Regions from separate parts of the Blautia sp. AM23-13AC genome, predicted to be linked through region 1. Evidence: a T-box and tRNA genes for the amino acid it is inferred to sense, from the RefSeq annotation. Region 1 holds a T-box; the other regions hold tRNA genes.
The links. The T-box of region 1 lies ahead of DW642_RS08215 (proline--tRNA ligase). A T-box ahead of a tRNA ligase gene usually reads a tRNA of that ligase, here a tRNA-Pro.
Positions count from the first base shown of each region.

Region 2: it has a tRNA-Pro gene. The T-box ahead of DW642_RS08215 (proline--tRNA ligase) is inferred to sense a tRNA for this amino acid. The anticodon was not compared.
Region 3: it has a tRNA-Pro gene. The T-box ahead of DW642_RS08215 (proline--tRNA ligase) is inferred to sense a tRNA for this amino acid. The anticodon was not compared.

Region 1 covers NZ_QTUL01000005.1:165,559-176,428, reverse strand. The annotation lists gene rfbD (dTDP-4-dehydrorhamnose reductase) at 1-440, shown strand, start outside; gene DW642_RS08225 (dicarboxylate/amino acid:cation symporter) at 440-1,738, shown strand; gene DW642_RS08220 (NUDIX hydrolase) at 1,904-2,407, opposite strand; gene DW642_RS08215 (proline--tRNA ligase) at 2,482-4,185, opposite strand; T-box leader at 4,366-4,668, opposite strand; gene DW642_RS08210 (hypothetical protein) at 4,748-5,020, opposite strand; gene DW642_RS08205 (alpha/beta hydrolase) at 5,041-5,871, opposite strand; gene DW642_RS08200 (Cof-type HAD-IIB family hydrolase) at 6,203-7,018, shown strand; gene DW642_RS08195 (YeiH family protein) at 7,074-8,114, opposite strand; gene DW642_RS08190 (MATE family efflux transporter) at 8,181-9,530, opposite strand; gene DW642_RS08185 (hypothetical protein) at 9,647-10,204, opposite strand; gene DW642_RS08180 (hypothetical protein) at 10,424-10,870, opposite strand, start outside.
Region 2 covers NZ_QTUL01000001.1:291,296-302,165, forward strand. The annotation lists gene DW642_RS01325 (extracellular solute-binding protein) at 43-504, opposite strand; gene DW642_RS01330 (LacI family DNA-binding transcriptional regulator) at 805-1,833, opposite strand; tRNA gene DW642_RS01335 (tRNA-Pro) at 1,929-2,002, opposite strand; gene DW642_RS01340 (sporulation initiation factor Spo0A C-terminal domain-containing protein) at 2,268-2,624, shown strand; gene ilvC (ketol-acid reductoisomerase) at 2,782-3,801, opposite strand; gene ilvN (acetolactate synthase small subunit) at 3,959-4,465, opposite strand; gene DW642_RS01355 (glycoside hydrolase family 2 protein) at 4,587-6,389, opposite strand; gene DW642_RS01360 (AEC family transporter) at 6,497-7,441, opposite strand; gene DW642_RS01365 (aldo/keto reductase) at 7,438-8,463, opposite strand; gene DW642_RS01370 (histidine phosphatase family protein) at 8,782-9,429, opposite strand; gene pheT (phenylalanine--tRNA ligase subunit beta) at 9,435-10,870, opposite strand, start outside.
Region 3 covers NZ_QTUL01000003.1:257,218-268,087, reverse strand. The annotation lists gene trpS (tryptophan--tRNA ligase) at 83-1,168, shown strand; gene DW642_RS05980 (anaerobic ribonucleoside-triphosphate reductase activating protein) at 1,271-1,966, shown strand; gene DW642_RS05975 (DUF6128 domain-containing protein) at 1,975-3,156, opposite strand; gene tadA (tRNA adenosine(34) deaminase TadA) at 3,264-3,812, shown strand; tRNA gene DW642_RS05965 (tRNA-Ser) at 3,992-4,077, shown strand; gene DW642_RS05960 (RsmF rRNA methyltransferase first C-terminal domain-containing protein) at 4,250-5,683, shown strand; gene DW642_RS05955 (PcsB-like coiled-coil domain-containing protein) at 5,874-7,160, shown strand; tRNA gene DW642_RS05950 (tRNA-Pro) at 7,397-7,470, shown strand; gene DW642_RS05945 (Cof-type HAD-IIB family hydrolase) at 7,570-8,355, shown strand; gene DW642_RS05935 (response regulator) at 8,866-10,870, shown strand, end outside.

The DNA of each region.
Region 1 (10,870 bases):
TCCTGACACAGCTTTTGAACCGCTTTGTCATCATCCGAAGCTCCTGGATTTACGGGATCGGCCGCGATTTTGTGGATGAAGTACTCCGCAATGCGGCAAAAGGCGGCACGATGGAGGTTCCAAACAACCAGTATGCGGCTCCGACCAGTGCTTTTGAGCTTGCGCGCGTGATCTGCCACTTTATCGACAGCGAGGAGTATGGTCTGTACCACGTTGTCTGCCCCGGAAGCTGCAGCCGCTATGAGTTTGCAAGAACCATCCTCGAGTATACCGGAAAAACCGGTGACCTTGATCTCTACCCGGTTGTCGCACGCGATGATGTCCGCCCGACCTATTCTGTTCTGGACAACATGATGCTCCGTCTGACCGGTATTCCTGAGCCGCTCGACTGGAAAACGGCACTGAAAGAATATCTCGAAGAAACCGGAGGAATCGAATAATGGTCCGAAACAGAAAAGAAACAACGGAAAAGTCAAAAAAGAAGCTCGGGCTTTCCACCCAGATTTTTATTGCCCTGCTGGCCGGTGCGCTGCTCGGCGTGGTGATTCACTATTGGATCCCGTCCAGCTATATCAAGGACACCGTCATCGTAGAAGGTGTGCTGTATGTCATCGGACAGGGCTTTATCCGCCTGATGCAGATGCTTGTCGTACCGCTTGTCTTCTGCTCCCTCGTCTGCGGAAGTATGTCCATCGGAGACAGCAAAACCCTCGGAAAGGTCGGCGTAAAAACGATCGGCTTTTACCTTGTTACCACAGCACTTGCCGTCTGCATCGCACTTGGAACCGCCCTGCTCATTCACCCGGGGCTCGGACTTAACATGAGTGCGGTTCAGAAAGCCGACCTGTCCTCGACAGCAGCAGATTCCAGCGTCAGCCTGGTGGATACACTGCTCAACATCATCCCGAAGAACCCGATTGGTTCCATGGCAAACGGCGATATGCTTCCCATCATCGTATTCGCCCTGTTTGTCGGCGTAATGCTGGCAAAGCTCGGAAACCGCGCTTCGGTCGTTTCCAACTTTATCAGCCAGTTTAACGATGTCATGATGGAAATGACCATGACGGTCATGAAGGTGGCCCCGGTCGGCGTTTTCTGTCTGATTGCACGTACCTTTGCAACGGTCGGCTTTTCTGCGTTCGCACCGATGCTGAAATACATGGGAAATGTAACACTGGCGCTGGCACTGCAGTGCTTCGTCATTTATCAGGTTCTTCTGTTCGTATTCACACGGCTGAATCCGATCAAGTTTGTGAAAAAATTCCTGCCGGTTATGGGATTTGCATTTTCCACCGCAACCTCCAACGCAACAATCCCGATGTCGATTGATACGCTGAACAAGAAAATGGGTGTCTCGAAACAGATTTCTTCATTCACCATTCCGCTCGGCGCAACCATCAACATGGATGGTACCTCCATTATGCAGGGTGTCGCTGTCATCTTCATCGCAGAGGCTTACGGTATTCATCTGACCCCGGCAAACCTCGCAACGGTTGTTGTTACCGCAACACTGGCTTCCATCGGTACCGCCGGTATCCCAAGCGTCGGCCTTGTCACCCTGGCTATGGTACTGAATTCCGTCGGACTGCCAACGGAGGGTATCGCTCTTATCATGGGTATCGACCGTATTCTCGATATGCTGCGCACCGCAGTCAACATCACAGGCGATGCTGTCTGCACAACGATTGTCAGCCATCAGGAAAAGGCGCTCAACCGCGAAGTATTCAATCGCAATTAACCGCAATGAACTGCTTGCGCGCTTACGGTCAAACGCTTACAAAAAGCCTTTTTCAGGCATGCCCTACGGCAAGAAAAAATCCTGTAAATTGAAAAAACGCGTTCCCGTTTTCGGAAACCCCTGTGGTTTCCGGCGGGAACGCGTTTTTCTTATCTTATTTTTCTGTTACAGTTCAAATGCCTGGCAGATGCTGTCGTAATGCAGGAATTTGCCTTCTGCGGCGTATCCTTTGATTTCGTCCAGCGTAGCAAAACGGTAGCCGTCCGTTTCTTCCTCCTGAAGGTGAAGATCCTCGTCTTTGACATCCATCACGAAGCGATAGACATCGACAAAGTAGTTGTCTCCCTCATCCGGGTTGATACGCCGGTAAGTGAAGAGGTAGCCGCCGTCTGCCTTGCTCACATCGAGTCCGGTTTCCTCTCTGACCTCACGGCGCACGGCCTCCAACGAGCTCTCTCCTGCCTGTGCCGCGCCGCCGGAAACCTCCCACCAGCCCGGTGCCCAGGCTTTCGTCATGACACGTTTTGTGATAAGGAAGGTTCCGTCCGGTCTTGCGATTACGCCGAGCACCGTCAGGTGAAACTCGTCCGGCTTCATATGCCAGTCATTCCGCTTCATCGTGCGGCCGGTCGGCTGTTTGTTTTCATCATAGATATCCCAGAGTTCCATATCGTGTTTTCTCCTGTCGAACTTCTTCCGAACCCCATCGCGATTTTTCTTCCCTTTCGCATGGTTCTGAATCATTACAGATACTGTTTAATCTCTTCCATCACATTTTCCAGCGGAATCTGTGTTTTCAGAGTCTTATCGCGGGATGCAACCTCGACAACGCCCTGTTTCATATTTTTCGGGCTTACGATGATGCGAAGCGGAATACCGAGCAGGTCGGCATCGGCAAACATTACGCCGGCTCTGACGCTTCTGTCGTCGTAGATCACTTCGATGCCTGCGTTCTGCAGATCCTCGTACAGCTTGTCCGCATATGCTCTGACTTCCTCGTCATCGACGCGGACCGCACAGAGGTGTACCTGCCACGGAGCGATAGCTTTCGGCCAGATCGGGCCGTACTCATCGTGATGTGCCTCGCAGACCGATGCTGCCAGACGGCCGACACCGATACCGTAGCATCCCATGATCGGGGTCTTGCTCTCGCCGTTTGCATCGACATAGGTCATATTCATGGATTTTGTATATTTGGTTCCAAGCTGGAAAATGTTTCCGACCTCGATACCTCTGGAGATCTTCACGGTCTTTTTGCCGCATTTCGGGCAGATGCCGCCCTCCTGGATTTTTGCAAAATCGTGATACTCGGCATTCGGAACGTCGCGCTCCATGTCGAGTCCTTTGTAATGATGCTCTGCCTCGTTGGCTCCGCAGGAAAGGTTGTTTCTTCCCTCGAGGGATTTATCATAGAGAACAACGGCATCTCCGTTCACCTTCAGGTTCACCGGTCCGATATAGCCTGCGTTCAGTCCGCATTCTTCGGTGATCACGGCTGCGTGAACCTGCTCGCCGAGGAAGTTGACCAGCTTCGTCTCGTTGACTTCGAGATCACCGCGGATGAAAAGGACAACGTATTTATCATCAACATTCTGCTGATACACAACGGCTTTGCAGGAGTTCTTTGTCTCGTCTCCGAAGAAATTGCAGACGTCTTCAATGGTGTGGACGTTCGGTGTATAAACCTTTTCGAGTGCAGCGGATTCTGCGTCTCTTGCGATGTCGGAAATGTTCTCAGCTGCTTCCATGTTGGCTCTGTAATCGCAGGAATCACACAGAACGATGGAATCCTCTCCGACCGGAGTCAGAAGCATGAACTCGTGGGAGATATTTCCGCCCATCATACCGGAATCGGATTTGACAGATACCACCTCCGGCACGCCGACACGCTCGAAGATGCGCTCGTATGCTGCGTGGCATTTCTCGTAATACTGCTCCAGATCTTCCTGGCTGGTATGGAAGGAGTAAGCATCCTTCATCGTAAACTCACGCACACGGATCAGTCCGGCTCTCGGACGGGCCTCATCACGGAATTTTGTCTGGATCTGATAGATCATAAACGGATATTTGGTGTAGCTCTGTGCATACTCGCGTACAAGGTGTACGGCTGCCTCCTCGTGGGTCATGCCGAGTACCATTTTGGCATTGTTGCGGTCGGTGAAACGCAGCAGTTCATCGCCGATGCTATCGTAACGGCCGGACTCATCCCACAGAGAAGCCGGCATGACAACCGGGAACTGCACTTCCTGGCCGTCGATTTTGTCCATCTCCTCGCGCAGGATCTGCTCGATTTTGCGCACAATGCGGCGCAGCGGCAGATAGGAAGAATAGATTCCGTTTGCCATATATTTGATGTATCCGCCTTTTACCATAATAGCATGGCTGTCGATGACACAGTCAGCAGGTCTTTCTTTGAAGCGCTCTCCTACTAATTTTTCAAGTTTCATTTTCTGATTTCCTCCTTATTCTTTGGGTTTTCAACATCTGAAGTCTTCCAGACGCGAGAACATTCCAGCCTGTCCGATTTTAAGCTTTTAGTCAACATTTTACGCATCTAACTCATCACTGAAGTAACGAGTTAGATGCTTCGTTTTCAAACAGAAAAAAGCCCTAAACCGCAAGCTGCAGTTTAGGGCGAATTTTTTTATCCGCGGTACCACCTAAATTCAGGAAAACTCCTGCACTCTGACACAAAGCATTTGTACCCCACGATTTTTGTATTTTGTAATACGCGTGATCTCTGCTCTCTGTACCTTCTCTGTAACGGGAGATCCCGGTGCAGCCTACGAAATAAATTTTTCCTGATGGATTTTCTTCTCTTCGGTGCACAGCTCCAAGACCGGTTCACGATAGATTCTGCAAAAAGCTTTCACCTGCCGCTTTCTCTCTGAATGCGCTCTGTCGCTACTGTTTCTTTTCGTCGCTTTTTCACTGCACTGATTGTAGCAGAAACCGGAAAAGAATGCAAGCCCGTTCCTTCTGCTTTTTCTGCATAAACGCCCGCCCAGGTTACAGGCCTTCCCGGTACACTCTGCTGATCGCCGCCTGGGCTTCCTCAGACTGTTTTTTCTCAATCCATGCTTTGCGGTCACTCAGGATAGCCAGCATCTCATCGACAACGTCCCCGGCGCGCGGGCTTGTGACGCGGTAGAGATAGCCGAGCATCCGCGTGGCGGTAAAGTCCGTGTTCATCTGGCGGTATGCAATTTCCCGGCAGAAGTCGTCCGGGTAACCGTTGTGTTTTAACGCACGGTACAATTCGTCATTTCTCGTTTCTGGCATTGCCTGTCTCCCTTTTTCCTTTAAACATTTACGTTCCCGCTGTTCAGGCCTTCCGTCTTTTCCTCAAGTGGCAGCCAGTCCAGTGCCTTTTTGATCCACTCATCCCAGAAATCCCATTCATGGCCACCCTTACTCTCATAGTAGACAATGTCCATGCCGCTCTCTTCCATCCGTTTATGGTAGAGACGGTTTACTTCCAGAAGTCCGTCCTCTGTTCCGCACGCCTGGAATACGGTCGGCACATTGACAGACGGATCTTTTTTCCGTGCTTCCTTTAACTGCTCGATAAGAACAGCCGGGTTTTTGTCACTCTTTGCTGCTTCGACCAGATTTCCGAAATAACCTTCTTCATGTGCAAAGCTGTCCGCTCTGCTCTCTTCCGGATTTTCCAGCACATGAAGTGCACCGGACAGGCAGATCACAGCCCCGAAGGTATCGTGATATTTCAGGCCATTTCTGAGTGCGCCAAAACCACCCATGGAAAGGCCTCCGATAAAGGTGTCTTCTCTTTTTCTGGACAGCGGAAACATTTTTCTTGTAATCTCAACCAGTTCTTCTCCGATAAACTGTCCGTGCATGGCACCGATGGACGGCTGATCCACATAAAACGCATTCTCGCCGGCCGGCATGACAACGGCAAGGTTTTTCTCCTCTGCCCATCTTTGGATTCTGGTTCCATGAACCCAGTCTGTCTCATTCCCAAAAATGCCATGCAGCAAATACAGCGTTTTAAACGGTTTTTCCTCGCGCTCCGGCTGCCCAAAGGTAAATTTGTCGACCGGCAGAATAACCTGCAGCGGTACGGTGCGCATTAAAGTTTTTGACATGAAGCTTACCTGAATAAATGCCATAATAAAAATCCCCCTGTGGATATATATTTTTCTTTATTTTACGCCTTATTTCTGCGTTTCGTCAACGTGGAGTTTTGCGTTCCTCCGGTTCCGGCTTGCACCCCGAAGCAATTCACGATATAATCATGTTTATAGCAATCCCAGAAAATAATGCAAAAAATTCAGCACTGCAGAACGTGAATTACTGCGTCACGGATTTTCGTCGTACCCCGGTACGCCTTCAAATCCGTTCCTTGTAATTCGCGCCCTGCAGCACTGCCTTTTTTGCGTTATTTTCTGGTCTTGCTATAGTTTGAATTTTTTCTGTGACAAGATAAGGAGATTTTCTATTATGATAAAGTTGATCGCAACCGATGTCGATGGAACGCTCGTCAAAGACGGCACACTTCTGATCGACCCGGAATATATGACTGTTGTTTCCAGGCTTGTCGACCAGGGCATCCATTTTGTTGTCTGTTCCGGCCGCCAGTTTTCCAGTGAACAGAAGCTTTTCGCTCCGATCAAGGACCGCCTGCTCTACATCTCCGATGGCGGAACTGTCGTGCGCACACCGGAAAAGATTCTGAAAACATATCCGATGGAAACGGCACTCTGGAAATCCATGTGCCGCATGGTACACGACGAACTTCCGTCCTGCGACTGCTTTGCCGCCACCCCGGACTACTGCCTCGCCGAAGATGCCGGAAGCCGCATGTTTCACTGGCTCCGCGACTCCTACGGCTTCGATGTCCGCGAAGTACCGGATCTATCGAAGGTAGAAAACGAGGACATTATCAAATTCACAATCTACCATCCAACCTCCTGTGAAGAGCTTTGCTCCCCAAATTTCATCCCGGCGTGGAATCATCAGGCAAAACTCGCTGTCGCCGGTAAGGAATGGTTGGACTGCAACGCCCGCGGCGTCAGCAAATGGACCGGTCTCTCATTTCTGATGAACTACTTTGGCCTTACCCCAGACGAAGTCTGCTGCTTCGGCGACAACCTAAACGACATCGAGATGCTTCAGAACGCCGGCGAAAGCTACGCCGTCTCCAACGCCCGAGCGGAAGTCATCGCCTCAGCAAAACACACCTGCCCGCCGTACTGGGAGAACGGGGTGCTGCAGGTTTTGAAAACGTTTTTGAAGGAAACGACAAACCCGTTTTGATTTAAAAAATCCAGGCATCCTATACGGATGCCTGGATTTTTAATTCTCTGTTTCTTTACAGTACCCCATGCGGCGCAATGCCGATCGCAAATTCGACTGCAATCGCTACCAGGACTACCAGCAGCGAAATGATGAATCCGTGCAGCATCGGCTTTGCGCCGGAGCGGCAGAGGGATTTGAAATCGGTGTTCAGGCCGATGGCCGCAAGGGCGGCCACCATCAGAAATTTGCTGATGGTTTTTAATGCGGCTGCTGTGCCTGCCGGGATAAGACCTAAGGAGGTCAGTGCTGACATGGCGAGAAAACCTAAGATAAACCATGGAAAAATGGATTTGATGCTTACCTTTACGGCGGTTCCTTCTGATGCCTGCGCCTTCCGTTTCAGATGTACGTTGATAGCGGCGAATGCCAGAACAGCCGGAATGATGGCGAGGGTCCGTGTCAGTTTTACCATGGTTGCGAAATCACCGGCGGCCTCGCTGAATGCGTAACCGGTGGCAACGACGCTTGATGTGTCGTTGACCGCAGTTCCGGCCCAGAGGCCAAACGCGGCATCTGAAAGACCCATCCAGTGGCCGAGGATCGGGAATACGACGATCATGACCGTATCAAATAAAAACGTTGCGGAGAGGCCATAGGCAATGTCCATATCGGTCGCCTCGATGACCGGCGCGATTGCCGCGATCGCGGAACCGCCGCAGATACCCGTGCCGGCGTTGATGAGGCTGCTCGTCTTCCAGTTCAGTCCAAGTGCTTTTCCGATCAGTGCGCCGAGGCCAAAGCACGTTGCCAGGGTAAATACCATAACCGTCAGGGAAAATCTTCCGACCGTCAGCACCGTGCGGATATTCAGGCTCGCCCCGAGCAGAATAATCGCAAATTTCAGGATCTTCTTTGATGTAAATTTAATTCCAGGCGCTGTCACGCTGTTCGGCTTGTAAAAGGCATTCACAATCATACCGATAAACATGGCGATGACCGACGCCCCGATAAAGTGCAGGCCGGCGCTCTCCTCCAGGCTTTCCAGGAATTTCGCCGCAGCGGCAATCACCAGCGCAATCGCCGCTCCGGGAATCAGTTTCTTTGCGTTTTTCATAATAATAACTTCCTCCAGATGTATCGTTTTTTCTTTCTCTCTCCCCAAAACATTCCGTATTTTTCATCACGTCTGATGCTGCCACTTCCCGCTTCGATAGCGAAGGACAAAGAAAATGGCACGAACAACCCAGTCCATCGTCATGGCGACCCAGACACCGAAGACGCCGAATCCCATACGCACACCGAGCACATAGCTCATGCCGATTCTGCAGATCCACATGGAAAGAATCGAGAGAATCATGCAAAATGCCACATCATTGGACGCGCGGAGTACATTCGGCAGATTGAAGGCAATTGGCCAGATTATCATACAGCAGATGCCGTGGTAAACGATGATATCTTCCGTCATGGCTGTTGCCTCCGCAGACAGACTGTAAACGTGAAGCACCGCCGGAAGTGCCGCGATGACACCGAGACAGCAGACGATCATCATGCCATAAATGATGATGTGCAGCTTTTTCGCATAGTATTTTACCTGCTCATAGTCTCCCGCTCCCGCGCACTGTGCGCTTACGGTCAGCACTGCATTTCCGATCGCCATACCGGGCAGTGTCTGGAAGACAGCAATCGTGTTGGACACGGCATTTGCCGCGATCGACGCTGTTCCGAACTGTGTGATCATACTTAAGACCATAATTTTGCCGAGCTGGAACATACTGTTCTCGAGGCCGTTCGGAATGCCGATGCCAAGGATTTTTTTCAGCATATGGAAATCCGGTTTTAATTTCACCGGATAAGAGCACCGCACTGGATACCGCTTATTATGTACGAGAACAAATGCTGCCGCAGCCGCGTACATACGTGAAAGCAGCGTCGGAATCGCAACGCCGTCCACGCCGAATTTCAGCGCATAGACCAGAAGCGCATTTCCCGAAATATTGATCAGGTTCATGACGATGGATATTTTCATCGGCGTTTTCGAATCACCCTGCGCACGGAAAATGGCCGCACAGCCGTTGTAAACCGCCAGAAACGGAATGGAGGCCGCTACGATCATCAGATAAATATTGCAGTTTCTTTCTACCTCTGCCGTAATGTTTCCAAACACAACATGCAGAATAAACGGCTTTAAAAGATAGACCGCCGCCATGATCACAACTGACAGCGCCGTTGTCACCAGCAGAAGCTGGTCAGCTGCCTCACATGCTTTGTGTGGCCGCTTCTTTCCGATATACTGGCCGCACACGACGGCTCCGCCGGTTGCAATCGCGGTGAACATGTTGATCAGCAGAATAAAGATTGTATCAATCAGCGACACACTCGACACCGCCGCCTCGCCGACACTGGATACCATAATTGAATCCGCCATGCCGACTGCGATGGCAAGAAGCTGTTCAATCAGAAGCGGCACAATCAGCCGTTTCAGATCCGCATTGGAGAACAGGTCACCATCCCGTTCCTTCAGATAATTCATCTTTTGTTTCCTCCATTTTCATACCTTCTCTGTTGATGATTTTTCACGCATGTGTATTACACTCATGCTGTTTTTATCTTACCTGCATTTTTACGTAAAAGCAAGAAGAACCGGCATCATTTCTTTACCGGTTCTCCATTGATTGCCTGTACCAGGACTTTGTCAAATCTTGCGTATTTTTTTACTTCTTTCATCAGCGTATCGAGGTCTTTCACAATCTGCTCGCGCTTTCCTGTCGGTCCTATGAAATATTCTCTGCTGCCCATTTCCAGCAGATTTCCTGTCGTTCTTGTCCGTACGCCGAAGGTAAGTCTTCTGCTTCCCCGTCGGTAATAAATCGTATAGGTACGCGGCACATAGTTAAACAGGGAACTTTCTATTTCAGAAACCGTATAAAATTCACCGCTCTCCTTCGCCGCCGCATACCGCCTGTCCTTCAGGCAGTCCATTTCGGCTACAGAAATAAAGCAGATCAGATAGTCCAGAAACGAAAACACAACCAGAATCAGTGCTTCCACGATTCGCCCCGTCTTTGTTTTATCCAAAATGTGAACATAGATATCTCCGTAAAATACCTCAAAGAAAAGAACAATACTCAAAATAATCTTAATCCACGGCCAGAGACGGGATTTAATTTTCCGGTTCACTTTAAAGACATTAATCCATTCAAGCAACTGTTTATCCTCCACCAATGTAATGATGTTTGTATTTATTTTACACTCTTTTCTCCGTAAAAACAACAGGGAAGCAGAACACTTTCTGTTATAGTTCACTGGTATCAACGAACTGTAATTCTAAAACATTTCCTTCTTTCTTTTTCCAAATTTGCGTATAAAAAGGGAAGTGGCTGGTAATTCATAGGATCTTACTGCCATTTCCACTCTTCTCATACTTTATTTACTTTCCGTATACTTGACACCGTATGAAGTGAGGAGATCACAAAATTCGTCGGCACTGAGCGGAATGATTCTGCTGCCCAGTCCGCGAAACTTATCAAATAACATGATGCTGGTAAATGGATGATACGTACACCAGAATAAACTCCCATCTTTCTGTTTCGATATATTGAAGAAAAAATGATCACCGTATCTTTGTATCACAGTGAAATCTTCCCATTCTATCTTTTTTTCATATTCCAAAAAAGATAGCTTTATTCCCCATTCATAAATGTAAATTTGTTTTAGTAAAAATGTCACGGTTCCATAAGCTGCTATGCTTAATAGCAACATTATCTCTATTAGTAATATAATATTTGTTTTTAATGAGTTTGATTGAATTTCATCTTTTCCATTTACCCACAAACTCGCCACGTAATAATCACTAATAGCACACACTATCAG
Region 2 (10,870 bases), on a different contig from region 1:
AAGGAGGCTCCGGCGGGTGCTCTAACACATGATTTCGTTGTTTTATTTGTTGTACTCTTCCAGGTATTTCTGGTAATCCTCTACCTGTTTTCCGTGGATTTCCTTGAGCTCATCCAGCTCATCCAGTGTAGTCGGAACAGCCAGTCCTAAGTTGTCCAGCCAGTCTTTCCGGATCCACAGAGTCTCACATGCCGGCTCTGCAACGTCGCCCGGGATACGGTAAATTCCGTTGTCTCCGGATGCATAGAACATAACGCCAGGATCTACGCTGTTGTAGTAGTCAACCATGTTGGTGTATTTCTTCATATACGGAGAAACATCCATCAGAAGGCCTGCGTCTACCCATTTCGTATAGTCAGCTTCCATGTTCCACCACCAGATGATGTCCGGTCGCTGTGTCTCATCGCCCATCAGAAGGGAAATTTTGGATGTTGCATCCGACCAGCCCGGCAGTGCGATGATATCGATATCCAGGTTGCAGCGGTCCTCCGTCCATTCCTGCATTTCGCTCTCTCCCTTCCTTCCGGCGATATAATGCATTATTTTGCACTATTATTTTTTAATGTGTGATATTAACGAGGTTTTTATTCTTGCGTTTTTGTCATTTTTGTTCAGTTTAGCTTTCCTTAAATGCACCATTTTGCATTATTAATTAGTGTTTTTCTACATGGCATTTATGCACGAATTTGAATCATCGCAAAAAGGGAGCCGGAAACGCCCCGGCAGACGGTTTTTCTTCTCGTCCGCCGGGGCGTCCCTGGCTTTCTTTCTTTGTTCACTTTTTCCTGTTTTTTCTATTTCTTTCTATCCCTGGCGCTTGCACGAGGAACGGCGCACCACAACCTCCCCCGAAACGAGAATCCGTTCTTTCGGCGCTTCCGGGTGCTCCTCCCGCCATAAAAATTCATGCACCATACGGCGGCCAAGCCACTTCGTATCGACATGAACGGTTGAGAAGAACGGATACAGCATCCGGTCCTCATCATCATCAAATCCGGTCAGTGCCACATCCTCCGGCACGCGCACGCCGATTTTCCGGAAGGATTCTGTCAATCTTTTGGCGATCATATCGTTGCCGCAGACAATCGCTTCCGGCAGTGTATCGTAGCTCGCCACAATCTTGTCAAAATTTTCCGGGTAATAAAAATGATCGCTCTCCATATTGGGGCGCACAAGCTCCTCATCGAGCGGAATGCCCGCCTGTTCCATCGCTGCAAGGAAACCGACATACCGGTCATGCATCGACTCATACGTGCTGCTGTGCTCACTTAGGAAACCGATCCGCGTCATGCCCTGCCCGATCAGATGGGACGTCAGAAGACTCACCGGCTGCACACCGTCCACACGCACGATATCGCCCATTGACCGCTGTTCGATGCCGCAGTAATGGTCGAGCTGAAAGATGCGGTAACCCAGATTTACCAGTTTCTGCATATATTCCGGCGGCAGCATTTTAATGCAGAAGATCGCATCGATATTTTCATTCAGGCCGAGCGGCAGAATGCCGTTCTCCTCCTCCCGCTCCGTCACGACCGCAACGCGCGTCTGACAGTTATTGAGGCTCGCCTCCTCGGAGATGCCGCTCACGACACGGTCCCAATAAACAGCGGCATCCCGCGTACGCAGAACCATAATATTGTAATGCTTCTCCTGCGGTGCCCGAACTTCTTCCACATATACATTTTCGCCCAGATAGCCATTTCTTTTCGCCATCCGAAGAACTCTCTCCCGCGTCACCGGAGCTACCTTCGGATCATCCTTTAATGCCATGGCAACCGTATTCCGGGACAATCCCAGCTCCTTTGCCATACTCTGTATCGTTACTTTCCCCATAACTTCCTCCCTGTTTTTTCTGCGCAATTCATTTTTCTTCCGCACACGTCTTTGTCCGTAAGAAAAAAAGTGCCGTAAAACGACACTCTTACCGATCGGGGCAACAGGATTTGAACCTGCGACCTCACGGCCCCCAGCCGTGCGCGCTACCAAGCTACGCCATACCCCGTAATCATGTTTTCATTATACCAGCGAACTTCTGAAAAATCAATGTTATTTTTCCCTCTCCCGTTTCATTACATTTATTTCTTTATTTCGTGTCATATTCTCTTTTATTTTACTATATTGTCACTTTTTCTTTCTGAATATGTAATTTTTCGACGTTTTCCACGTATCATAAGTGAAAGGGGAAAATCGTATGCCATACAAACTTTCACCTCTGGCATGCCCGTCTGCAAAGACTATGTAAAAACTGAATAAAAGGAGACATCGTAATGGAAACTGAAATTTACTTTCTACTACACTCTTTAGGAATTGGTGCAAAATACCGCGGATTTCGCTATCTCGCCTATGGTATCGCTTTATGCATGGAAGACGAAGATTATCTCCTTCGGGTCAGCAAAACGCTGTACCCAAAGATCGCGCAAACGTTTCAGGTATCGTCCTCCTGCGTCGAACGAGACATCCGCACCGCTATTTCCGTCTGCTGGACCCGCGGAAACCGTGATCTGCTCTTTTCGCTTTCTGTGCATCCGGTTCTGACAAAACCGACCAATTCCGAATTTTTTGATATTTTAAGTTCTTATATCAAATACTACCGTGCTTTTCCTGCCTGTCGTCAGGAGGCATAAAAAAAACGAATACAGAAAAGATAACACTTCCGCGCCCTATCATATTGGGGGATATGCATGGCGCGGAAGTGTTTTTTCTATGATAAAACGATAGAACAAAAAAGGAGACTGCCCGCAAAGGCAGCCTCCCGATATGGATCATTTGACAGCAAACCGATTAGTTATTGATCAGTTTGTCCTCGTTGCTCCAGCTGTACAGTTTTCTGACTTCTTCTCCGACTTTCTCTGACGGATGCTCTGCAGCTTTTCTTCTCATTGCACGGAAGTGAGCCTGTCCGCCTGCTGGGGACATATCCAGAAGGAAGTCTTTTGCGAAAGTACCATCCTGGATATCGGAAAGGATCTTCTTCATGGTCTTCTTGGTTTCTTCTGTGATGATCTTCGGTCCGGTGATGTAATCGCCATACTCTGCTGTATTGGAGATAGAGTATCTCATTCCTGCGAATCCGGACTGGTAGATCAGATCTACGATCAGTTTCATCTCATGGATACACTCAAAATATGCATTTCTCGGGTCGTATCCGGCTTCGCACAGAGTCTCAAATCCAGCCTGCATCAGGGCGCATACACCGCCGCAGAGAACTGCCTGCTCACCGAACAGGTCTGTTTCTGTCTCTGTTCTGAAGGTTGTCTCCAGAAGACCAGCTCTTGCTCCGCCGATTCCAAGGCCGTAAGCCAGTGCTCTGTCCAGAGCTTTTCCGGTGTAATCCTGCTCAACAGCAACCAGGCAAGGAGTTCCTTTGCCAGCCTGATACTCGCTTCTTACTGTGTGGCCAGGTGCTTTCGGAGCGATCATAGCTACATCTACGTTCTTCGGAGGTACGATCTGTCCGAAGTGGATAGCGAAACCATGAGCGAACATCAGCATGTTGCCCTCTTCCAGGTTTGGCTCGATATCTTTTTTGTACATTGCAGCCTGTTTCTCATCGTTGATCAGGATCATGATGATATCAGCCTGTTTTGCAGCCTCAGCAGCGGTATATACTTTGAATCCCTGTGCCTCTGCTTTTGCCCAGGATTTGCTGCCTTCATAAAGTCCAATAATAACATCACAGCCGGAATCTTTCAGGTTCAGTGCATGAGCATGTCCCTGGCTTCCGTAGCCGATAATTGCGATTTTTTTGCCTTCCAGTAAAGAGAGATTACAATCTTCCTGATAAAAAAGTCTTGCTGCCATTTTATTTTCCTCCATATATATAGAATGTATTGACCGGCGGCAGGTCGGTCAATTTATACAGCGAAAAGCATTTCTGCCTTTTGCTGTTTGTCAGGGAAATGAACTTTTCTATACAAAAATTTCATTCCTCTAGCAAACGTATGTAATGTGATCTGCGTTAATCGAGGTAACGCACATCGTGGACTCCTCTGGAGAGTCCTGTCACTCCTGTTCTGGCCAGTTCCAGGATTTCGTATCCCTGTACCAGATTCAGGAACCCTTCGAGCTTTGACTGGTTTCCGGTCAGCTCTACAATCAGGCTTTCCTGTCCCACATCCACGATTCTTCCACGGAAGACATCGGAGATGGCGATGACATTGCGGCGTTCATTTTCATTCACACGGATTTTGACCAGCATCAGCTCTCGTCTGACACTCTCGTCCGGCTTCAGCTCTTTGATATCCCGCACATCGACAAGTTTTGCCAGCTGTTTTTTGATCTGCTCCAGAATCATTTCATCACTGCAGTACAGAACAACAGTCATTCTTGTGTATCGCGGGTCTGCTGTCACACCGGCGGTGATCGTCTCGATATTGTATCCGCGTCGGCTGAAAAGACCAGCTACTCTGCTTAAAAGTCCCGGCGTATTATCCACCAGCAGGGATAATGTTCTTTTCTGTTCCATAAACACCAACTTTCCTCCATCCGCAGGCGCCGCGGATTTTCAGCAATTTCTTACAACTTCCAACGCCTTATCCAATATATTAGCAACTTATCCTCGCTTTGTCAACAAAAATTTTACCAAATTATTCTTTTTGGCAAAAATCTTTTGCTTCCTGTGGTTCCCATTTGCGCACCTTCCGGTCATACGTAAGGATGCCGTTCGACTCCTCCTCGACATCGGTAAGCTGTGTGTAGACTGCTGCGGCAAGTCCCTGTTCTGTGAGTTCTCTTATCTTTTCTGCCAGTGCATCCATCGCTTTCTGGTACTGTGCCTGGTTCTGGTATGTGCGGTAGCCGAACGATTTTTCGGAGTAGAGATGCTCCTGTACCGGATACGTATAGCCGCCGTATTCAGAAAAAGCAAACGCGCGCTCCTCCGGTTTTACTTTTAACGGACGAAAGTAATTGTGAAGGCTCTTGATGTCCCCCGCTCCCTGATCGTACCAGCCGCTCGCGTGGTCGATCTGCCGCGTCGGATCGAGAGTGCGCACCATTTCTGTCATCTCCCTGGCATCAAACTGTCCCCATCCCTCGTTGAACAGAACCCAGAGCGACACGCACGGTGCATTGTAAAGCTGATGAACCGTCTCGCGGCACTCCCGCTTCCACCACTCTCTTCCCGTTTTTGAGGTCCGCGAAAAGAGCGGATAACAGTTATCCCTGAATTCCGTTGTCACAAACGGCAGTACGGTCGGAAGGTACAAAAGGAACGTCTGGATCGACCGGCCGCCGCCGTTGATCATATCCTGCCACACCAGCATACCGATATGGTCGCAGTGGGAATACCATCTTGCGCACTCAACTTTCAGGTGTTTCCGGATCATATTGAAACCGAGGCGTTTGGCCGTCTTAATGTCATAAACCATCGCCTCATCGGACGGCGGCGTGTAGAGGCTTTCCGGCCAATAACCCTGGTCGAGGACACCGTTCTGGAAATACGGCTTTCCGTTTAAGAGAAGACGCGTGATTCCTTTCTCATCTTTTCCAATGCCGAATTTGCGCATGCCGAAATAACTCTCAATGCGGTCTTCTCCCGCTTCAATGGAAACCCCATAGAGATGCGGATGTTCCGGGCTCCAGCCTGCAAAATTACCGAGAATCAGCTCCGCCTCGTTTTCTCTCGTCTCCCGGACGCAGATCACCTTCGCATCCGGCGCTTCGCTCTCCCGCACCGTAATTTTTTTCGTCAGTCCCGCATCCGGTCCGTTGAGGAAAACCCGTACTTTTACGCTCGCCGTATCATATTCCGGCGTGATCACGATGCGTTCCAGATACGTCTCCGGCACCCATTCCATCCAGACGCTCTGCCAGATGCCGCTCTGCGCGGTGTAAAACATGCCGCCTGGGGTAAGGCTCTGCTTTCCGCGGCCCTTCCAGTCCGTGTCCGTCTCATCGCGCACCTTGACGGCAAGCTCGTTCTCTCCCGTTTTGAGATACGGCGTAAGATCCACTGAAAAAGAAAGATACCCGCCGAGATGGCCTCCGGCACGCTTTCCGTTGCAGTAAATTACCGCATCCTGATCCACGGCGCCGAACTGCAGCAGCAGCCGTTTTCCGGCAGGAATTTTGGGAAGCTGAATCGTGCGGAAGTACCACAGATATTCTTTTGGAAGCAGCTGCCGCTTCACGCCGGACGCATCGCACTCCGGGGAAAACGGAACGAGAATTTTTCCGTCCCGCTGTTTTGGCATTTTCTGCGTTTCCGTGAACGCATACTCCCACCATCCGTTCAGATTTGTCCAGTTTTCCCGGCGCATCTGCGGACGCGGATATTCCGGAAACGGGAGCTCTTCTTCTGGATTTTTCCCAAATTCCGTAGAAAGGCGGAATTTTTTTCCTTCCTTTTTTCCAATCTGTAATGCTTTGACCGCATTTTTGAAGTCCATTCTTTTCCCTCTTTTTCTGATTTTTATGATTGATAAAAGCGTGCCCGGACAAAATCCCGGACACGCTTTTGGTGTACTGAAAATCAACGCGGATATTCGCAATCCGGTTAGATAAACGCCAGCGTTTTCATCAGATACAGCCAGAACGTCAGCGTAAAGGCACTGCCGCACGTTGTGAGCATAACGGTGTTTGCCGTCAGACTTCCCTCATGACCCATATTTTTCGCCATGATAAAACTGCTCACCGTCGTTGCGGAACCCAGCATCACAAGGATTGCCACCAATTTTTCCTGACGGAAGCCAAGTATCACGGCGATCGGCAGAAAGACAGCTGCAAGACCGACCAGCTTAATCGCAGCTGCAGCAATCGACGGCCGGATATTCTTTGCCGCGCTCTTTGCCTCAAACGACGCACCCATCGCAATCAGGCCGAGCGGCGTTGCAAGTACCGCAATATTCTGCACCGTTTTCTGCAGAATCACCGGCTTTGGAATGCGAAGCACCGACCAGAGAAGTCCTGCAGCGATCCCGAGGATAATCGGGTTTGTCACGATATTTTTCGCCGTCTTTTTCACAAAATCTGCCGTGATCTCCTCCCGTTCCGGACGGAATACTGCAAGAACGACAACCGCCATGATATTATACAGCGGCACACTGCTGATGATCATCAGCGGCGCCATGCCGGAATTTCCGTAGATATTCTGGATAAAGGCAATACCAAGGATCGCCGCACTGCTCCGGTACGCCGCCTGGATAAATTCGCCTCTTGCACTTCTCTCTTTTAAGAGATGGGAAAGTCCCCATACCGCAAGAATTGAGAGCAGTGTTGCAAAGAAGCAGAACAGAACGAATTTGATATCCCACACAGCGGAGAAATCAGAATCCGACAGGTCCTGGAACAGCAGCACCGGGAGTGCGATTTTAAACACAAATTTGTTCATTTTGCTTGTGAACGATTCGTCCAGAATACCAACCTTTCGAAAGAAAAGTCCCAAAATCATTGTCAGGAAGATCGGCATCGTCGCGTTCAGGCTGAAGATCAGATTACTCATACCAGCGTTTTTCCTGCCAGTACATTTTTATAATCTTCGTAGTTCTCTTCGAGAAGCTTCGGCGTATTCAGACCGTAGGGACATTTCTTCATGCAGGCGCCGCAGTGGAGACAACCTTCGATTTTCTTCATCATCGCCTGGCCGCGCTCGGTGAGCTGGTTGGCGGACGGGGAACGGCGCAGAAGCAGGCTCATGCGCGCGCAGGTGTTAATCTCAACGCCTGCCGGACATGGCATACAGTAACCGCAGCCGCGGCAGAAGTTGCCGGAGAGCTCTTTCTGGTCTTTCTCGATGATCGCCTTGATTTCATCCGTCATGGCAGGCGGACAGGCAATGTAGCTTAAGAACTCGTCCAGCTCTTTTTCTCTCTGGACGCCCCAGATCGGAAGCACGTTGTCGTACTGGTCTTCAAAAGCATATGCAGCCGCGGAGTTTGTGATCAGCCCGCCCGAGAGCGCTTTCATTGCGATAAAGCCGATATTTTTCTCTTTGCATCCCTGTACCAGTGCTTTCTCACGGTCCGTTGCCAGATAGCAGAACGGGAACTGCAGCGTCTCATAAAGACCGGACTCAATGATCTCCTCTGCCACGCTCATGCGGTGGTTCGTGATACCGATGTGGCGGATTTTTCCCTGTGCTTTTGCTTCCAGCATCGCCTCATACAGGCCGGTTCCATCTCCCGGCTTAGGACAGAAGGACGGATTGTGGAACTGATAGATATCGATGTAATCCGTCTTCAAAAGGGAAAGGCTTGTCTCCAGATCCTTCCAGAAGCCCTCCACATCCTTTGCCATCGTCTTCGTAGAGATAAAGACCTTCTCACGCATTCCCTCAAACGCTGCGCCTAATTTTTCCTCGCTGTCGCTGTAGGCACGCGCGGTATCAAAAAAGCGGATGCCTCCGTCATACGCTTTGCGCAGCAGATAAACAGCGTCTTCTTTCGTGACACGCTGTACCGGCAGCGCGCCGAAGCCGTTCTTGTTTACACAGATTCCTGTACTTCCCAGTGTTACCATGGACATACTTATGTTCCTCCTTTTTCGCTTTCATTGTTTCAACTCATAGTCGGTATTTCACGGAGTCTGACATATCGAAAATAGTTCGACTGTGACTTGCATCATGTCAGTGGAGAATACCGATTTCTCTCCGCCCGCCACTGCCGTTATGTTTCTTTTAGCAATTCATCCCACCGCTTCAGAAACGGGGGACTTCTTGTCTACTGGTGTTAAAATCCGTTATTTCTATAGTATCACACTTTCTATCAGACGGCAAACGCGATTTAAAGAGGCAGGCACAAAGGGAAATACTTTCCTTTTATGTCTGCCTCTGAATATCATTTTTTATTTTACTTCTTTATAAAAGTTTACGCAGTCCGACGGATCATAATAGATTTTATTATCCGCAAGCAGCGTGGAAACACCGTTCTGTACTTCGATGATGCTGACCGCACAGTTGTACGGCACGCCGCCGTGCCAGAAGTCGTTCTTGTCTTCATAGACATTGCGCAGCAGCGCGCGCATGCAGCAGCCGTGGGTGGCGATCAGGATCGTCTTGTCCTGGAACTCCGGTTTTGCAGTCAGCTCATGATAGAACGCTTCTGCCCGGTCGCAGACCTCCTGGATCGTCTCTCCGTCTCCCGCCGGGCGGAAGTGGAACGGATCTCTGTAAAAATCGTCGAAGTGTTCAGACGGAATCTCAAAATTGTTTGCCCGGCATCCAAGCCCTTCCCAGGAGCCAAAGGAAAGCTCCATCAGGCGGTCGTCGGTCGTAAGCGGCACATTTCTGCCCGCAAGGACGAGCTCTGCCGTGTGCTTTGCGCGGCGCAGTGGACTGGAAATTCCAAGGTCAAACGGGATATTTTTCAGTCCTTCCGCCGTCACTTTCGCCAGACGGACACCGTTCTCATTCAGCTCGGTGTCCGTCTGGCCCTGCAGTCTGCCTTCTACGTTCCACGCGGTTTCACCGTGGCGCATGATATAAAGTTTCATAAAAATCAGCCTCTCAGTTCGATGTTGAACTCATTCTGCAGTTTCTTGCAGATCTTCTCGACAAATTTCTGTACTTTTTCGAAGTCAAATGCTTCTTCCTTCGGTGCAAAGGTGACGGTGAACGCCATGCTCTTCTTGCCTTCCGGAATCTGGCCGCCCTCGTAAACATCGAACAGACGGATCTCTTTTACGTATTTGTTTGCCTCGCGGATACAGTTCTCTACATCGCCGCAGCTGATGTTTTTGTCCATGACAAATGCCAGGTCACGTTTCTCCTCCTGGAATTTGGAGATCGGCTGGAAGGTGCGTTTTTTGCCGTACCATCTGGAGAGCTCTTTTAAGTCAAGCTCCATGATGTAAGCGGAAGCACGCATGCTCAGCTCGTTCTGGATATCATATGCTGCTTTTCCGAAGTATCCGATTTCTGTACCCTCGCAGAGTACTTTCACTGCCTGATACGGATGCAGGAAGGATTTCTGAACCGGCTCGTAGGTGAACTCAATGTCCATGCTCTCGGCGATGGTGTTGGCGATGCCCTTCATAGTGAAGAAGCTCTCGTTGTTTCCGAAGGTTCCGACACAGAGAACTTTTCTCTCATCCGGGTAGGATGTCAGTGGCAGGGACTCCGGAATATAGATGCTTGCTACCTCGAACAGTCTTCCCTCAAGAGTACCCTGTTTCTCATTTCTGGAAATGGCATTCAGCATGGAAGCTGCCAGTGTGGTACGCATCAGGGACAGATCCTGGTTGATCGGGTTGATGATCTCGATGGCATTTCTCTCTTTTGCGTCTGCAGGCAGTTTCAAAAGATCCAGATCTGCAGGAGAGAAGAAGGAGTAATGCATGCACTCGTAGATACCCATGGTGCATAAGGTATTCTTCAGTGCCAGCTCGCCTTTCTGCTCTTCATTGTAGCCGCCCATCGTTACCTGTGCAGCGGAAAGGAAGGTATCTGTTACGTGGTCGTAGCCGTACATACGGATGACTTCCTCTGCCACATCCGGGTAACGCTCTACATCGTTTTCGCCCTCCGGCAGCATATCCTCACGGTAAGCCGGTACCTGAATGGTCAGCTCATCGCCGTTGATTTCCGGTGCAAAGTTCAGATTTTTCATAATGCGGAGAATCTCTGCTTCCGGAACTTCGATACCGAGTACGCCGTTTACTTTGCTGACACTGACGGTCATCGGAGTCGGATCGATGGAGTTTCCGGTGTTCACATCGAAATGGGTACGGGAAACTTTACCGCAGCCGAGCTCTTCCATCAGGTGCAGCGCACGTTTCATACCAAGAACGGCAGAATACTCATCTACGCCTTTCTCATATCTTGCGCTGGCATCCGTTGCTTTTCCAAGTGCACGGGCTGTCTTTCTGACGTTGTCGCGTGCGAATTTTGCGGACTCAAACATAACGGCCTCTGTCGTGTCGCGGATCTCGGAGT
Region 3 (10,870 bases), on a different contig from region 1:
TCCGCAGTTATGAGAATTTTCATGAAATTTTTCATACAGAAGCGGACTGCGAAGATTACGTATCAGGAAGGCAGGAAGAAAAATGGGAAAAATTATACTGACCGGTGACAGACCGACCGGCAAGCTGCATGTAGGACATTACGTTGGTTCACTGCGCCGCCGCGTAGAGCTGCAGAACTCCGGTGAATTCGATAAAATTTACATCATGATTGCAGACGCACAGGCGCTGACCGACAATGCGGACAACCCGGAGAAGGTGCGCCAGAACATTCTGGAGGTAGCACTGGATTACCTTTCCTGCGGACTTGATCCGGAAAAGAGCACCATCTTTATCCAGTCTCAGATTCCGGAACTGTGTGAGCTTTCTTTCTATTATATGAATCTCGTTACGGTTTCCAGACTGCAGAGAAACCCAACCGTAAAATCGGAGATCCAGATGAGAAACTTTGAGGCGAGCATCCCGGTTGGATTCTTCACCTACCCGATCAGCCAGGCAGCCGATATCACTGCATTCAAGGCAACGACCGTTCCGGTTGGAGAGGATCAGATGCCGATGATCGAGCAGACACAGGAGATCGTCCACAAATTCAATACGGTTTATGGCGAGGCACTTGTGCAGCCGAAGATTATGCTGCCGGAGAATGATTCCTGCAGACGTCTGCCGGGTATCGACGGAAAAGCGAAGATGAGTAAATCACTTGGAAACTGCATTTACCTGTCCGAGGAGCCGGATGAGATCAAGAAAAAAGTCATGAGCATGTACACCGACCCGGATCACATCAAGATCACCGACCCGGGCAAGATCGAGGGAAATACCGTATTTACTTATCTCGATGCATTCTGCCAGCCGGAGCACTTCGAGCGCTATCTGCCGGATTACGCAAATCTCGACGAGCTGAAAGCACATTACCAGAGAGGCGGCCTTGGCGATGTCAAAGTGAAGAAGTTCCTGAACAATGTACTGCAGGAGACCTTAGAGCCGATCCGCAATCGCAGAAAAGAGCTGGAAAAAGACATTCCGGCGATCTACGAGATGCTGAAAAAAGGCAGCGAAGAGGCAGAAAAAGTTGCCGCTCAGACACTGGCGGATGTCAAAGCAGCCATGAAAATCAACTATTTTGATGATCTGGACCTGATCCGTTCCCAGGCAGAGCGTTACGGCAAATAATTACCAATAGAAGATAAATGGAAAAAGCGGACATTATGGTTCCGCTTTTTCTGTTGCAGGGCGGACGAAAGTTCGGAGTCCTGCGGTCAGAGAGGATAGCATATGGTCATACATGGATTTCAAAAGCTGACGCTGCTGGATTACCCGGGCAAGGTGGCGTGCACATTGTTTTCGGGCGGATGTAATTTCCGCTGCCCGTTCTGCCAGAACGGAAATCTCGTGCAGCATCCCGAATGGGAGCCGGTGATTCCGGAGGAGGAGATTTTTGCAGTGCTCGAAAAGCGGCGCGGCGTGCTGGACGGCGTCTGCATGACGGGCGGTGAGCCGACGCTGGATCCGGATCTGGAGCAGTTCGTGACGAAAATTAAGGAACTGGGATATCTTGTGAAGCTCGATACGAATGGATACCGGCCGGAGATTTTGAAAAAGCTGGTGGAAGAGAAGAAAATCGACTACGTCGCCATGGACATCAAAAACGCGCCGTCCCGGTACGGCGAGACGGCGGGCGTGAAAAAGATCGATGTGATGCGGATCAATGAGTCGGTCGAGTTTTTAAAGAGCGGCGTGGTGGACTATGAGTTCCGGACAACGCTCTGCAAGGAGCTGCATGGAAGGGAAGAGATCGAAGCGATCGGAAAGTGGCTTTCCGGGGCAAAACGGTACTTCCTGCAGAATTACCGGGAATCGGATTATGTGATTGATCCGAGGTTCTCGGGGTATGCGAGGGAGCAGCTCGAGCGGTTCTGCGAGATCCTGCGCGGAAAGATTGAGACGGTGGAGATCCGCGGCGTGGATTAAAAAACGCTTTAAAGCGTGCGGTACCAGTAGCCGAAGCGGGCATCGGGCGCGAGCTCGGAGGGGCGCATCGCCTGCCTGAAGTGGAAAAAGCCGAAGAGGCTTGCCATGAACTGCTCATTCGGCGTGTAGACGCCGGGGACGCCGAAATACCAGAGTTCCTGCTGGTCGCGGTTCCGGGCGAGGAGCAGATGGCGATAGGACGAGGAGCCATGGAGGACGAAGCGGTTCGCATCCACCGAAAGACCGACGGCGCGGAGCTGTGGAAGATCGTCGAGTGAGAGGCGCAGGCAGTCGGTCAGATCATCATCTGGGAACGGGTGGAACTCCGGGAACTGGTCCTGAAGCTGGAGATAGAGAGCAGCGCGGGACGGCGGCACGGCTGCTGCGGCGGGAAAATCGGCGGAAGTCATATGTAGCGGCTGGGCGGCAGAATCCGGGATGGGCTGCGGCGGTTCCGGGTTGGCAGAGGGATAGCTTTCTGCGGTTTTCACAGATTCCGCGGATGCGGGATGGAGTGTGTTGGCGGATGATTGCGTGATCCGGTCTGCAGGAACGGTGTTTACCGTGTCAGTTGATGTGGATTCTGTGGAGACGGTGGATTCCGGGCTGGAATTTTGTGGATAAAGTTCGGAATTGCTGCTGAATTCTGTGGAAAGTTCATCGAACTGTGCTTTGGAAGCGTCTGATGATGGCAGGGACTGCGCAGGTACGGCGGGATCCAGAGGTTCGGGTGTTTCGGCAGTTTTCTCTTCGGTCGGTCTGGCACCATTGTCTGCGGATGCTTTGGGCTCCTGCGGGAGCGTGGGAGCGAAAAACTCCGGCTGAATCGGAAGATCGTCCCACTGGGTGGCGATGACGCCGGTCTGGCGGCAGAGCAGGATCAGACCGCCAAGCTCGTCGAGCGTGACATCCGTCTGCCCAATGGCATCGGAGTGCGTGAAGAGTTTTCCACTCGTAGAAGAGCGCCCCGCAAGGAGATTTCCGAGCGGAATGCCGTACATCCGCCCTGACCGGCGGATAAAACCGTAGACCGTGACCGAGGTCTCCGGCGGAAGAGACGGCGATTTGATCTGGAAGTCCATGCGGCAGAAGCCGTTCTGCGACTCCACGCGGACAAAGCCGCAGCATCCGCCCTTGCGGTTGTTCGGGTATTCGTATAGATAGGCAATGAAACGCCGGTAATCAGACATAAAAACCTCCTGCATAGAAGTAAAAAGAGTAGAAAAAGATACTGCGCTACAGTTCACGATATGCGGGAAGGACAGAAAATATACGCAGAGAAGAAAGGAAGTGCACAATGGAAGAAGAAACAAAGCTGGAAACGCCGGAGGAAAAAGCGCACCGGAAAGAACGGGAACGCTTCATGCGCCAGGCGATTACGCAGGCGAAGAAAGCAGAAAAGCTGATGGAAGTGCCGATCGGCTGTGTGATTGTGTATGAGGGAAAGGTGATTGCGCGGGGCTATAACCGCAGAAATACGGATAAAAACACGCTGTCCCACGCGGAACTGAATGCGATCCGGAAAGCAAGCAAAAAGCTCGGCGACTGGCGGCTGGAGGGGTGTACGTTGTATGTCACCCTGGAACCGTGCCAGATGTGCGCCGGTGCGATCGTACAGGCGAGAGTCAGCGAAGTCGTCATCGGCAGCATGAACCCGAAGGCGGGCTGCGCGGGATCGATCTTAAATATGCTGGAAATGCACGAGTTTAACCATCAGGTGAAGGTCGAGCGCGGCGTGCTGAAAGAAGAGTGCTCGGAGATGCTGAGTGCGTTTTTCCGGAGACTGCGGGTGGTGAAAAAGAAGAAAAAAGAAGAGAGGAAGAGGGCGGAAGAAGGGAAAGAATAAAAGAAGAGGCAGCATCGGGATGGGATGCTGCCTGAGGAAGATTATTTGTTTGAGTAAGTTGCACTTTCGAATATTTCCGTAAAAAATACAATCCCCGTATTTCCATCGGAAACCATCGAAAAAATCATTGACGAATCCCGAAAAAAGCACTATAATATATGATGTATTTGACAAAATACGGAGAAGTACCCAAGAGGCTGAAGGGTCTGGCTTCGAACACCAGTAGGTCGGAAACGGCGCAAGGGTTCAAATCCCTTCTTCTCCGCTATGCAAAAAAGAGACAGCAAAAAGATTGAAAAATCGAAAAAGCTGTCTCTTTTTCTGTGAGAAATTATGAAATAGATGCAAAACAAAAGAAACAAAGACAGAAAAAGCATCGCCAGTTCACGAAAAGGGACCGATGCACAACAAAGCAAAATAAAAAGGAGAGACAATACATGGCGCAGTTACCACAGGAATTTCTGACCCGCATGCAGGACATGCTGGGCGATGAATTTGATGCATTTTTAACTTCCTACGACGCACCCCGCACAGCAGGCTTGCGTGTAAATACAAAAAAATGCCGGACCGAAGATTTCCCGCCGCTTGTTCCGGGAACGTGGAAGAAAATTCCGTGGATTCCAAACGGCTATTTCGTGCCGGACGGCATGCGCATGGGCCAGTCTCCGCTGTATGCGGCAGGCGTCTTCTATCTGCAGGAGCCAAGCGCCATGACCCCGGCGTCCCGCCTCCCGATCGAACCGGGTGAGCGTGTGCTCGATCTCTGCGCCGCACCGGGCGGCAAGGCAACCGAGCTGAATGCGCGCCTGAAAGGAACCGGCCTTCTTGTCGCCAATGACATCAGCAACGCCCGCGCCAAAGCACTGCTGCGCAATCTGGAGCTGTTCGGAAGTGAAAACGTGCTTGTCACCAATGAGACACCGGCAGGCCTTGCAGACGTCTTCCCGGGCTTCTTCGATAAAATCCTCGTGGATGCACCGTGCTCCGGCGAGGGCATGTTCCGGAAAGATGAGGCAGTCATCGGCACCTGGACCCCGGAGCGGCCGGATTTCTTTGCGGATCTGCAGCGCGAGATCACCTCGAATGCTGTCAAAATGCTGCGTCCGGGCGGCCTCATGATGTATTCGACGTGTACCTTCGCCCCGCAGGAGGACGAGGGAACCGTTTCTTTCCTTCTGGAAAACTTCCCGGAAATGGAACTGATCGAGATGGAAGGCTACGAAGGTTTTTCAAAAGGCAATCCAGTCTGGGGAAACGGCGATCCGGAGATCGAAAAGACCGTGCGCATCTGGCCGCATAAAATGAACGGCGAGGGCCATTACCTTGCCCTGTTCCGCAAAAAAGGCGAAGCCATTCCTTATGAGACAGAAGAAAAACCGATCGAAAAGAAAAACAAAAAACAGAAAAACCGGAAAAAAGACCGTGGAACGGAAGCACCGGGTCCGTCGAAAGCAGAAAAACAGATCCTTTCCGATTTCCTGTCCCGGATGACAGCACCGATCCCGGTGGAGGAACTGGAAGTCCGCGCCGGAAAAGTATACCATTCCCCGTCCCTGCCGGATGGCGTGCGGAATCTTCATTTCCTGCGGAACGGTCTGTATCTCGGTGAACTGAAAAAAGACCGTTTCGAGCCGTCACAGCCGTTTGCCGTGACACTCTCCGCGGACAAGTTCAAAGATTACATGAATTTAAAGGCAGATGACGAGCGTACCGAAAAATATCTTCACGGTGAGACAATTTCCGTAGAGCCGGGAGAGACCGCATCGCCGTCGGGCTGGAAGCTGGTCTGCGTCGATGGATTCGGCCTTGGATGGGGCAAACTGGTCAATGGAACCTTGAAAAATAAGTACCCTGTTGGATGGAGAAAGTAGAAAAATCATGCCAGTTTTTGCAGGAAAAACGTCGAAATATTACAAAGTTATTAACAGAAATTAAAAAAGACTTTCATTTCAGACATACTTGTGTTATAATGGCAAAGTACGGCGGGAAAAAAGGCCCATTTTCCGCAGTAACTTGGAGTGACAATCAGCAACAGAACGTAATAAGTATGAGGTGTACGACATGAAAAAAAAGAAATTATTCAGCCTGGTTTTGGCCACAGTGCTTACGGCAGCAACCGTTCTGCCATGCTATGGTGCCAGTACAAAGGAGAAAATTTCAAATGCTCAGGCAGAACAGGCTGCCGCACAGTCTCAGCTTGACAGCATACAGAGCAGGATTGACGAACTCAATTCCAAAAAGGGACAATCAGAAGAATATCTTTCCGAACTGAACCAGCAGCTGGACGATCTGCAGAACCGTCTGCAGGAGCTTCAGGATCAGTATGATGCGAAGCAGAACGAACTGGTACAGATTCAGGCAGATCTGGAAGATGCAAAAGCAAAAGAAGAAGAGCAGTACGAGGCGATGAAGCTCCGTATCCAGTATATGTATGAAAATTCCTCCGGAAACGGATACATGGCAATGCTCTTTTCTTCCAAAAGCATTTCAGAGCTGATCAGCCGGGCAGAATACATACAGAAAATTTCCGATTTCGACCGCGATCTTATGCAGGAGTATGAGGACACGGTAGACCAGGTAAAAGAAAAAGAAACACAGGTGCAGGAAGAGCAGGCAGCGATCGTAGAACTGCAGCAGCAGAGCAGCGATCAGCAGGAAGCCATTCAGGAGCTGTACGCAGCAGCTTATCAGGAACTCCGTACCTACTCCGCAGAGCTGGACGATGCAAAATCCAGCGAGAGTGCACTGGTAGATGAAATCAACAGCAAAGCAGATGCAATCAACGACCTGATCCGTCAGGCGAAAGAAGAGGAGATTGCAGCGCAGAAGAAAGCAGAAGAGGAAGCAGCCGCCGCACAGCAGGCTGCCGCAGAAGCTGAGGCAGAGGCCGCCAGAAAACAGGCAGCCGAGGCCGCAAGAGTCGCAGCCGCAGAAGCAGCAAATGCCGCAGCGAAAGCAGATACCGATACAAGCAGCAGCTCCGGAAGCAGTTCTTCGGACAGCAGCGCATCCTCCACGACAACGGGGAGTCCATCCGCGTCAGATACTTCCAGCAGCTCCTCCAGCGGAACATACCTTGGAAGATTTAAACTGACAGGCTATTGCTCCTGTTCCATCTGTACCGGACAGTGGTCCGGCGGATCCACCGCGAGCGGAACCACACCGACCGCCGGCAGAACGATTGCCATGGGCGGTGTACCATTCGGAACGAAACTGATGATCAACGGCCAGGTTTACACGGTAGAAGACCGCGGAACCGCTTACGGCCACGTAGACATCTTCTGCAGCAGCCATTCCGAGGCGCTGAGCTTCGGCGTGCAGTATGCAGATGTATATCAGCTGAGCTGAGAAACAAAGATAAGAGATATGCCGGAACAGAACTTCCGGCATATCTCTTTTTTTGACTTTCTCAGAAACTGTCATTCTAAAAGAACACCAAAAAGGCCGCAAACCCGTGTGAAATGTACCTTTTGAAGCAATAATAAAAAAAATTAAAAAAATTTCAAAAAAGGTGTTGACATTCCTATAGACATCATATATAATAGCTATTGTTGACGGACGAGAGTTCAGAAAACAAATAAAATCGAAGCGTGGCTCAGTTTGGTAGAGCGCTGCGTTCGGGACGCAGAGGTCGTGGGTTCGAATCCCGTCGCTTCGACTGGAATGAAAATGCCGAAAGCCTTGACAATCAAGAGCTTCGGCATTTTTTCGTATGTCAGAAAGAGAACAGGAAACAGTACACGAGGAGGAAATTTTTGTGAAAGCATTATTTTTTGATATTGATGGAACGTTACTGAGTGAGATTACAAAAGAAATTCCGCAGAGCGCGCTCGATGCATTGAAAAAGACAGCGGAAAAAGGAAATCTTACGTTTATTAATACCGGCCGCACCTGGTCGGAGCTGCCCGAGGAGCTGAAAAAGCTTCCGTTTTCCGGATTTCTGTGCGGCTGCGGGACCTATCTGCGCCGGGACGGCGAAATTCTGATGCATCAGACGATTCCGAAAAAGCGCTGTGAGGAAATCCCGGTTATTTTAAAGGCGTGCAGGATCGGCATGATTCTGGAGGGAACGGATAATGTTTATTTTTCGTCGGAGGTATCCCGTTTTCGGGAGGTCGAGCAGACCCGTGCCTATTTCGCTGCTGTCGGAATCGGACTCGCGGAGACAGCGGAGACAAAAGGAATCATTTACGATAAATTTTGTATCGTAACCGATGCACAGTCTGATATAGAACGTATGTACCGTGAATTTGAGCAGGAGTTTGATATCATGGATCGCCGCGGCGGTGTATACGAAATCGTTCCGCACGGCTGCAGCAAAGGAACAGCTGTGGACTATGCGCTGAAACAGTTTCAGCTGGAGAAAGAAGATGCATACGTATTTGGCGACAGCAGCAACGACCTTACCATGTTCCGGTGCGGCGCACACACCATTGCGCTTGGAAAACATGATGAGATTCTGGATCCGTACACAGAGTATGTAACCGATACCGTCGAGCGGGACGGCGTGGCAAAGGCGATGGAGCATTACGGATTGATCTGACAGAAAAAAAGAAAGCGAAGGGGCGCATTTGAAAAGAAATTTTCAGGTGCGCCCCTTTGGTTGCAATTTTCTGAAAAAGGAAACAAGAAAAGCAGCGTCTGAAAAGGTATGTGCATTGCAAAGTAAAAAATTTCATGGTAATATAAAAATGAGTTTTTATGTATATTTGTAATGATACCAGGAGGTGAGCGTTCAGAAGTTCCATGGAAACAGAAAAAAATCAGATAAATAAAAAAAGCCTCAGATACCGTTTTACAGCAGGAACGATCGGAGTAAGTGTCTGGCAGCAGGAATGAATGCTCACTTGGCAAAGCCTATAAAAATTGAAAACATAAAGAGAATTTTGTGTGAATATTGTGTGTAGCGGCTGCAACTTCTCAAATCCGTATACCTGTTTTTCACGTTTTGTAGGATATTATAACGTAAATGTAAAACTGGCAGGGACAGGTTCTCTGTATACAGATAAAAGCAGGATAATGAAGTATAAAACAGAGAGAGGATTTTTATAAAATGGAAAAGTATGAAGACAAAATATATTCTTTAGGTGAGGCTGTAACGGGACAGACACAGGCTATGTCACAGGCCGTACAGAAAACACTGGAAAATAATGGCGGGGTAGGTATAATGACAGGATCTTATGACCAAAACCTGTCTATTTTGTCTGTGAATAATCTGCTGTTGCATAGTACAGGATATACATTCGATACTTTCATGGAACAGACAAAAGGCTCATTGAGAAACTTCTTTTATGACGAGGAAGATAGACTGGAGCGAGACCGTTTTTTGCAGCTTCACGGAACAGGGGAAGCACAGATCCTTACAGCAGACGGTACAGTGAAAAATGTACGGCTTTGTAAAGAGGATGCGACAGATGAGGCGGGCAGACAGATCTGGGTTATGTCCGTACAGGTCAACTGGGATCATGTAAATTTGACACTGCTCAATGAGGCTATCTGTTCCGGCTTCTGGTATTTTGACTGTGACGAAAACAGTGAGATTGTGAATGCAAACTGGAGTCATGAATTCCGAAAAATGCTTGGCTATCATGACACTCTGGACTTTCCGAATAAACTGGAATCCTGGTCAGATCTTCTGCATCCACAGGATAAAGAAAGAGTAATGGTGCAGCTTCAGGCGGCAATTAAGGATAAGACGAACCAGATAAAATACCAGGTAGAGTATCGTATGAGAATGAAGGATAATCAATACCAGTGGTTTCGGGCATCGGCAGAAGTAATACGCCGTCTGGATGGTTCTGCCAGCAGGATTGCCGGGATTTTTATTAATATTGATGCGGAAAAAAAAGAGGCCATGCAGGCACAAAAATCTGCTGCTTTCCACCGGGCTTTTACGAAAGCAGACCTGTGTGAGTATTATGTAAATCTGGAAGCGAATACTTTTGATACCTTTAAGGTTGAACCGTCCCTGATGACAGTCTTTGAACAGAGTCATACATGGGATGAACTGATCCGTCATTTTGTGGATTCCTATGTTGTGGAGACAGATAAGAAGGCGGTATCCTCTTTTTACGACCGTGGTTATATTGCAGAAAGGCTGAAGGGTCTGGAAACCGAATTGGCTTTAGAGTGCCGTATCACTCTGAATGGAGAAGAACGATGGGTCCGCAATGTGGTCATACGTGGCGAAATAGAGGATTCAGAATATGCCATGATCTTTCTGCGTGATATCACAGAGACAAAGGTAGAGAGCGCACGGCATCTGCAGATGGCAGCGGATAATGCTTCCATGGAGCAGATAATTCAGAGTATTGTGCGTCTGGTTGACCGCTTTGTTGTCTGTGATCTGGAAAATGACAGATATGAATTCTATAACCTGAATGGACAGATGATATATAAACCTTTGGGATTCTATCATGATTTTCAGATGCAGGTTCTTGAAAAATATAAGACACTGGAACCATTGGAAACTATGGACATCCTGATCGCACCGGAAAATATCCGGAAGAATCTGAAAAGTGAAAATGATATTTATAAGTTTGAGTATTGCAGCCTGGATGAAAAGACTTATAAGATCGCTTCTTATATTCCTTTGGAATGGAAGAATGGAAAGCTGGAAAAGGTATTGCTGGCATCCATGGATGTGACACAGGAGAAGAAAGCAGAGATTGAATCCCGTCAGGCACTGAAAGAGGCTTACCGGTCTGCAGAAAATGCAAACCGTGCGAAAACAGAATTCCTTTCCAATATGTCACACGATATCCGGACACCGATGAATGCCATTGTCGGCCTGACAGCAATTGCAGGAGCAAATATTGAGAGCCAGGACAGAGTCATTGAATGTCTCAGCAAAATTACAAAATCAAGCCGTCATCTGCTGGGGCTGATTAATGAAGTGCTGGATATGGCACGTATTGAAAGTGGAAAAATGACGCTGGCACAGGAGGATTTCAATCTGCCAGATTTGGTGGATAATCTTATAACACTCACAAAACCGGTGATTGATGAACATAAACACAATTTAGATATACACATTAATCACATTGAACATGAGAGTG